DNA from 2 places in the Aquitalea sp. FJL05 genome. Region 1 is predicted to be linked to the other one. Evidence: predicted binding sites of a transcription regulator. Region 1 holds the regulator's gene; the other holds the start of a gene.

What was found. Region 1 encodes sigma-54, which starts transcription at its own class of promoters, with help from an activator protein. Its sites were predicted from a motif close to CTGGCACGCTTCATGCTT; they were not measured.
Region 2: DBR44_RS06815 (dicarboxylate/amino acid:cation symporter) is a predicted target of sigma-54. The motif match lies at 2,588-2,605, and genes of this name have one in related genera.

What each region holds. Positions count from the first base shown of each region.
Region 1 covers NZ_QAJS01000006.1:302,925-307,135, reverse strand. The annotation lists gene ptsN (PTS IIA-like nitrogen regulatory protein PtsN) at 1-372, opposite strand, end outside; gene hpf (ribosome hibernation-promoting factor, HPF/YfiA family) at 494-817, opposite strand; gene DBR44_RS06220 (RNA polymerase factor sigma-54) at 887-2,317, opposite strand; gene lptB (LPS export ABC transporter ATP-binding protein) at 2,321-3,052, opposite strand; gene lptA (lipopolysaccharide transport periplasmic protein LptA) at 3,049-3,606, opposite strand; gene lptC (LPS export ABC transporter periplasmic protein LptC) at 3,596-4,156, opposite strand; gene DBR44_RS06200 (HAD family hydrolase) at 4,153-4,211, opposite strand, start outside.
Region 2 covers NZ_QAJS01000006.1:423,851-428,061, forward strand. The annotation lists gene DBR44_RS06810 (type II asparaginase) at 1-953, opposite strand, end outside; gene DBR44_RS06815 (dicarboxylate/amino acid:cation symporter) at 1,265-2,533, opposite strand; tRNA gene DBR44_RS06820 (tRNA-Ile) at 2,921-2,997, opposite strand; gene rpoD (RNA polymerase sigma factor RpoD) at 3,085-4,211, opposite strand, start outside.

The sequences.
Region 1 (4,211 bases):
GAAGAGCTGGGCCAGTTCCGACAGTACCTGCAGGTGCAGGTCGGTGGCTTGTTCCGGTACCAGCAGTACAAACAGGCTTTGCACCGGCTTGCCATCCGGCGCATCGAAGGGGATGGGGTTCTTCAGCCGAATGAAGATGCCGGCGGCTTCCTTCAGACCACGGGCACGGCCATGCGGAATGGCGACTCCCTGGCCCAGTCCGGTGGAGCCGAGCTTTTCCCGGGCAAACAGGCAGTCGAAAATTTCACTGCGCGCAATGCCGTGGGTGTTTTCGATAAGGAGGCCCACCTGCTCGAAGACGCGCTTCTTGCTGGCGACATCCAGGTCCGGGAGGATGTGATCCTGTGTCAGGATTTTGCCGATCAGGCTCATAGGAATGTGTGCACGCGGCTACAAAAACTGGCCAATTCTACGTTGCCTTCATCAAAATGAAAAAGGCTCCGTGCAAATAAAAACGGGAACCCGCTGGGTTCCCGCATCGTCGGTCAGGTGATTACAGGGTGGCTTCCGGTTGAACCTGCGGAGTCACGCGGTGTTCGCTCTGTTTTTCCTTGTGCTTGAGTACCTGTCGATCCAGCTTGTCCATCAGCGAGTCGATGGCAGCGTACATATCGGAGTCGGTGGCTTCTACGTGGATGTCCTTGCCGGAGAGGTGAACGTTGACTTCTGCCTTTTGCACCAGCTTGTCTACCGACAGTGTGACGGTAACGTCGATAACGTGATCGACATGGCGGGTGATACGTTCCAGCTTGCTTTCCAGAAATTCGCGGAGGGCCGGGGTTACTTCGAGGTGGAGACCGGTTACTTTGAGGTTCATACCCTAACTCCTTCTTGTGTTGACTGCCCGGTCGGGTCGGCCGGGCAAGCGGATATTCTTCAAGGCGTCCTACAATGCCTTGCGCAGGTTGACCGGTGGAATCTGCATAGCTTCACGATACTTCGCAACGGTACGTCTTGCAACCTGCATGCCCTGTTTACCCAATTCGTCGGCAATGGCGCTGTCAGAAAGTGGCTTGGCCGTATTTTCGCCGTCTATCATGCGGCGGATATGGGCCTTGATGGCAGTGGCCGAGCATTCGCCGCCACTGTCGGTTTCCAGGGAACTGCCGAAGAAATATTTCAGCTCGAACAAGCCGCGCGGGCAGAGCAGGTATTTCTGGGTAGTCACCCGGGAAACGGTTGATTCATGCAGTCCCAGCTCGTCTGCGATATCGCGCAGGATGAGCGGACGCATGGCCACTTCTCCGTGTTCAAAGAACGCTTGCTGCCTTTCCACTATAGCTTCCGACACTTTCAGGATAGTGTCAAATCGCTGCTGGATGTTCTTGACCAGCCATTTTGCTTCCTGCAGGCGGCCGGAAAGCTCGCCTGCACCGGCACGGTTTTCCGACAGCATCTGGGCATACAGCTGGTTGACCCGCAGCCGGGGTACGGCACCGTTGTTGAGTTCGGCCACCCAGCGGCCGCGGCGTTTGCGCACGGTGACATCGGGGATGACGTAGTGCACGTCCTCGCCACCGAAACCGGCTGCCGGATGGGGGGTCAGCCGGGCGATCAGTTGCTGGGCCTGGCGGATGGCGGCGTCGTCGACGCCGAGTAGGCGTTTGAGCCGGGTATAGTCGCGATTGCCCAGCAAACCGAGGTGTTCTGCCACGATCTTGCGCGCCAGGGCATGGCCGTTTTCCTGCGGTGGCAGACGGTCCAGCTGCAGGCAGAGCGATTCGGCCAGCGAGCGCGCGGCGATGCCGGCCGGATCGAACTGCTGCAACAGGCGCAGGCCGACCATCAGTTCGTCGGCTTCCAGCTCCAGTTCCAGCGGCAAATGACTGGCCAGTTCTTCCAGATCGACGCTGAGAAAGCCGTTGTCGTCCAGTTCTTCGATCAGCAATTGCACGATGGCCTGATCGCGGGTGGGGAGCGTCAGTTCGCCCAGCTGGGCCAGCAGATGTTCGCGCAGGCTGACCGGGCAGGGGACGTTGAGCATGGGGTCGAACTCGTCGTCGCCGTCGTTGCGGCGGCTGCCGCTGCCCCAGTCGGTGAGTTCGCCGCTGCTGTCGTCACGCGGGTTGCTGTCGCTGTCATTGCTGTCGGAGGCGGGCGTGCTCTCTTCTCCGGCCGCCGGCGTGTCGCTGGTACTGGTGCTGCCTTCTTGTGTCGGGGTGTCGTCGCCGCGTTCCAGCATGGGGTTGTCCAGCAGGAAGCGCTCGACTTCGGTTTGCAGGTCGAGGGTGGACAGCTGCAGCAGCTTGATCGACTGCTGCAGTTGCGGGGTAAGCGTGAGTTGCTGTGAAACCCTGAGCTGTAGTGACTGTTTCATGGCTTACAGGTGGAAGTGTTCGCCAAGGTAGACCTGGCGCACTTTCTCGTTGTTGACCAGTTCTTCCGGTTCGCCGGAGGCCAGTACCGAGCCGTCGCTGATGATGTAGGCGCGGTCACAGATGCGCAGGGTTTCCCGTACGTTGTGGTCGGTAATCAGTACGCCGATGCCACGTTGTTGCAGGAAGGTGATGATTTTCTGGATGTCGATCACGGCAATCGGGTCGACGCCGGCAAAAGGCTCGTCCAGCAGGATGAAGCGCGGGCGGGTGGCCAGTACGCGGGCGATTTCCACCCGGCGTCTTTCGCCGCCGGACAGCGACAGGGCATTGCTTTCGCGCAGGTGGGCGATATTGAGGTCGTCCAGCAGCAGGCTGAGTTCCTTTTCCAGCTTGTCACCTTTGTAGCCGGCGATTTCCAGTACGGCGGTGATGTTTTCCTCCACCGTCATCTTGCGGAAAATCGAGGCTTCCTGCGGCAGGTAACCAAGGCCAAGGCGGGCGCGCTGGTGGATGGGCAGGTGGGTGATGCTGCTGCCATCCAGGGTGATTTCACCTTCATCGGCGCCGATCAGGCCGACAATCATGTAAAAACTGGTGGTTTTGCCCGCGCCGTTGGGGCCGAGCAGGCCGACCACTTCGCCGCTCTGGATCTGCAGGGCGACATCCTTGACGACGGTACGTTTCTTGAAGCGCTTTTTCAGCCGCTCGACTTTCAGAATGCTGGGGCCGCTCATGGTGCGTTTCCGTCGGGTTTCTTGGCGGCAGGGGCGGTGGTGTCCCTGGGCTTGGGCTGGATGATGGCGGTGACGCGGCCGCCATTGCTGCTGGCGCCGCTGCTGACTTCATACAGCTCGGTTTCGGTGTTGTAGGTGATGACGTTGCCGATGACCAGATCGTTGCCGCGCTTGACGCGGGCATTGCCGGTGAGGACGGCGACATGGCTGACCGTGTTGTAGTCCAGTTGGTTGGCCTGGCCTTCAATCCATTCGTTTTTTCCATCCATTTTCTGGCGGAACAGTACCTGACGCCCGGTGGCCTGCATGGTCTGGTTGCCCTGCTTGTCCTGGGTGACGGTGGCGCGGTCGGCGTTCAGTTTCAACGTGCCTTGCACGATGATGACATTGCCCTGCCAGACGGTAACGCCCTTGAGCTGGTCGAGATTGCCGCGATCTGCACTGATTTCAATGGGTTTGTCGCGGTCGGCCTTTTCGGCGTGTGCACTGTGGCCCGCGCACAGGGAAAGCGCCAGCAAGGCCAGGCGGGCGTAAGTGCGGCATTTATTTTTCATAGGTGACCTTTGCATTGGACAGCAGCTGCAATTGGCCGGTCTGCTGTTCATAGATGAAGCCGACGGCACTGCCGCTCGACTTGCCGTGATAGAAGTGGGTCAGCGTGGCGGCCTGCGCGATGTGGCGCACGGTATCGATACGCATATTGCTGCTGACCACGCGGGTTTCCGGCTGCTCTGCACTGGCCGGCTGGATCAGCGTGACTTTCTTGTCAAACAGCGCCTGTCTGGTCTTGCTGTTATAGCGCCCGCTTTCGCCAATGGCGTGGTAGGCGAGTACACCGTTCTTGTAGCTTTGCAGGTCCGGCGTTTCGAAATAGGACTCGGTGCGGTCAGGGTACTGCCACATGCGGCTGGCAATCATTTTTTCCTGCAGCATGCCCTTGGGGTCGTAGCGGGTAGCGACGACAGCATCAACCACGACTTCCGGCTTGTTGGGGTCGAGTTCGCGCTTGCTGGGCTCCCAACGCGATACGGTATCCAGCCAGACCGTCAGCAGGCCGGTGATGAGGACCAGCAGGATGGGAAACAGCCGGTGCGAGCGGATCATGCCAGATACCTGGCCAGGATGGCATCGAAGTTGCCCTGAGCCTGCATGATGAGTT
Region 2 (4,211 bases), 120 kb from region 1:
TCATTGGCCTCGCCGTTGCGGGCGACAATACCGTTGCCCACGCGCGAGCTACGCACCAGCACGACGCCTTTTTTACGGGCATCACGGAAGGCCGGCATCATCTGTGCGGCGATACTGCCATCACCCACACCAGCCTGCACGATGCCCTGGGCGCCGGCAGCGATGTTGGCATCCATGGCCACGCGGTCCATATTGGCATAGCCGTAAACGATATCCACGCGCGGCAGGCTGTTCAGCTTGCTCACGTCAAACTCGGTATCGGCCGTGTTCTTGCGGGTGGACATGCGGTAGAAATGCGGCTTGTTGTCCTGCATGTAACCGAGGTAGCCCAGTTCCGGCGTCTTGAAGGTATCGGTGGTGGAAGTGTTGGTCTTGGTCACTTCGCGTGCAGCATTGATCTGGTCGTTCAATGCAACCAGTACCCCCTTGCCGGCAGCATCCTTGCTACCTGCCAGAATCACGGCGTTGTACAGGTTGATCGGGCCGTCAGCACTGATGGCGGTAGACGGACGCATGGAACCAACCACCACCACTGGCTTCTTGCTCTTCACCACCAGATCCAGGAAATAAGCGGTTTCTTCGATGGTATCGGTACCGTGGGTAATCACCACGCCATCCACATCCTTCTGCGCCAGCAGTTCGTTCACGCGCTTGGCCAGCTTCAGCCACACTTCGTTGGTCATGCTTTCGCTGGCGATCTGGGCCACCTGCTCACCACGCACATCAGCCACCTTGGACAGCTCGGGCACGGCGGCAATCATCTTGTCCACGCCCAGCTTGGCAGCGGTATAACCGATGGTGGTGGTGCTGTTGGCACCGGTACCAGCGATGGTGCCGCCGGTAGCCAGAATCACCACGTGCGGCTTGGCCGCTTCGGCTGCATGGGCAGATTGACCACACAGGGCAGCCATCACGGCGGCGCTGGACAACAGCAGATTGAACGATTTTTTCATGTCTCTATCTCTTTGTAGAAAGACTAGTGGGGATGTCGTTGCCGGGAAGCAACTGGCTGCAGCGATCAGCCCCGCGTCCTGCCTGTCCGCCTGTATCGGCGGCTTGGGCAGGCCGGGGTCTGTCACTGGATTTTTATGGGGTCAAACGGTGGCAGGGCCTTAGAACTTGTTCAAAGTCTCGCGAGCTAGAGTGAGACAAGGCAAAAACGACTAAGGAAGCGGAATTTACATGAAGTAAATGAGCATTCCGCAGGCGTTTTTAACGCAGTATCACCGAAGCGCAGCAGACTAGGGACAGGTTCTCAAGGCGCTCAGGCCTGGTCTTCTGCCAAAGCCGGGTTGACATGCGCAGCCTCGGCATCGATATCGCCTTCGGACGCAGCCACCACGGTAGTGGCAATCGCATTACCCAGTACATTGGTCGCCGTGCGGCCCATGTCCAGGAAGTGGTCGATACCCAGGATCAGCAGAATGCCGGTTTCCGGCAGATTGAACATCGGCAGTACGGCAGCCACCACCACCAGCGAGGCACGCGGCACACCGGCGATACCCTTGCTGGTGATCAGCAGGATCAGCAGCATGGTGATCTGCTGGCCCAGGGTCAGGTGGATGTTGGCAACCTGCGAGATGAACAGCGCAGCAAACGAGGTGTACATGATGGAGCCATCCAGGTTAAACGAATAACCCAGCGGCAGCACGAAGCCAGAGATACGCTCCTTGATGCCAAAACGCTCCAGCTGTTCCAGCAGGGTCGGATAGGCAGCTTCGCTACTGGCAGTGGCAAAGCCCAGCATCAGCGGCATGCGAATGGTTTTCAGCAGCGCGAAGATCTTCTTGCCGACAAAGCCATAAGCCGCAGCAATCATCAGCAGCCACAGGCAGGTCAGCGCCAGATAGAAGCTACCCATGAACTTGGCGTACATCGACAGCACGCCCAGGCCATCAGCGGTAATGGTGGCGGCAACCGCACCAAACACACCTACCGGAGCAAACATCATCACGATATTGGTCACGCGCAGCATGATGCTGGCCAGCTGCTCCAAGCCTTTCATCAGGATGTCAGGCTTCGGACCCTTGTAGGAAGCGATGGCCACACCGAAGAACACCGAGAACACCACCACTTGCAGCACTTCGTTTTTCGCCATGGCGTCAAAGAAGCTGGTGGGGAACATGTGGGTGATGAAATCCTTCAGGTTCAGCGCAGTAGCCTTCACTACCGGAGCGGAAGCATCAGCCATCGGCAGGGTGTAACCCAGACCCGGCTGCAGGGTATTGGCGAAGATCAGGCCCAGGAACAGGGAAACCAGCGAGGCACCCATAAACCAGCCCATGGCTTTCAGGCCAACGCGGCCAATCGAACGGGAATCACTGCTGCCAATGCCATGCACCAGCGTGGACATCACCAGCGGGGCGATGATCATCTTGATCAGACGCATGAACACGTCGGTCAGGATGGAGAAGTAACCGGCAACCTCTTTCAGCTGCTTGGGATCGGTAATCGAGGTGTGACAGCCGTAGCCGACTGCGATGCCCAATACCAGGGCGATCAAGACCCACAGGGTAATCTTGTTGGTTTTCACGAGCGTTTCTCCAGAGTAACCCGGCTTTAAGACCGGTGTTGAGTCCGCTCGTATCAGCAGTAATCATGCCAGAAAAAATTCACAAAACAGCAAAGCAAGTCATTGTTTTTAAACAATAAAATTAAAAATACAATGACATGCATTCGGAAAGCCGAACAGAGGGGCCGAGGTGCGTTTGGAAACCCGACCGAACAGCTGGGGGAAATGCAGACACGAGCTAGCGTGGCAGCGAGCTAGACCCGCTGGCAAAGAAAAAGTTTCTGCAATGCAGCATCATAGCGGGCCACCCCGCACCTTGCCAGCCACGGCGGTCGGCAATGACCAAGCGATAGTAAAGCCAATAAAAAACGGCTTGCCGCGAAATCGCAGCAAGCCGTTGTCTGAATTTGGTGGGCCCTATCGGACTTGAACCGATGACCAAAGGATTATGAGTCCTCTGCTCTAACCAACTGAGCTAAAGGCCCGAAGGGGGGCATTATAGCAGAGACAAATAAAAATCCCCAAGCCCTGATGCAAGCGGCTTGGGGATGATGTCTGCCTACAAGGCCAGCTTACTGACCGCCCGGCTCATTATCCAGGAAGCTGCGCAGACGTTCCGAACGGGTCGGGTGACGCAGCTTGCGCAGGGCCTTGGCTTCGATCTGACGAATCCGCTCGCGCGTCACGTCAAACTGCTTGCCCACTTCTTCCAGGGTATGGTCGGTATTCATGTCGATACCGAAACGCATGCGCAGTACCTTGGCTTCACGCGGCGTCAGGGTGTCCAGTACTTCCTTGGTGGCGTCTTTCAGGCTGGAGTACATCGCAGCATCAGACGGTGCCAGGTTGTTCTGGTCTTCGATGAAGTCGCCCAGATGGGAATCGTCGTCGTCGCCGATCGGGGTTTCCATGGAGATGGGCTCCTTGGAAATCTTCATGATCTTGCGGATTTTCTCTTCCGGCATTTCCATCTTTTCCGCCAGTTCGGCCGGGTCCGGTTCGCGACCGGTTTCCTGCAGGATCTGACGGCTGATGCGGTTCATCTTGTTGATGGTTTCGATCATGTGTACCGGGATACGGATGGTACGGGCCTGGTCCGCAATGGAGCGGGTAATGGCCTGACGAATCCACCAGGTAGCATAGGTCGAGAACTTGTAACCACGACGGTATTCGAACTTGTCCACCGCCTTCATCAAACCAATATTGCCTTCCTGGATCAGGTCGAGGAACTGCAGGCCACGGTTGGTGTACTTCTTGGCGATGGAAATCACCAGACGCAGGTTGGCCTCGATCATTTCCTTCTTGGCACGCCGCGCCTTGGATTCACCCGCCGACATCTGGCGGTTGATTTCCTTGAGCTCCTTGATCGGCAACATGGCGCGATCCTGCAGCTCGGACAGCTTGGTCTGCTTCTCGATGATGGCGTACTTGAAGCGGGTCAGTGCCTCGCTCCAGGCTTTGCCGGAATCGATTTCGGTTTCCACCCAGGCGGTGTTGATTTCGTTGCCCGGGAAAACCTTGATGAAGTGGGTACGGTCCATGCGCACGCGGGTGACGCAGATGTCCTGAATATCGCGCTCGAAGGTGCGGATTTCATTGACACGGCGACGCAGCGATTCGCACAGCGACTCGATCTGACGGGTGGAGAAGCGCACCAGCATGAATTCGGTGGTGATGGCGTCTTGCAGTTCCAGATAGC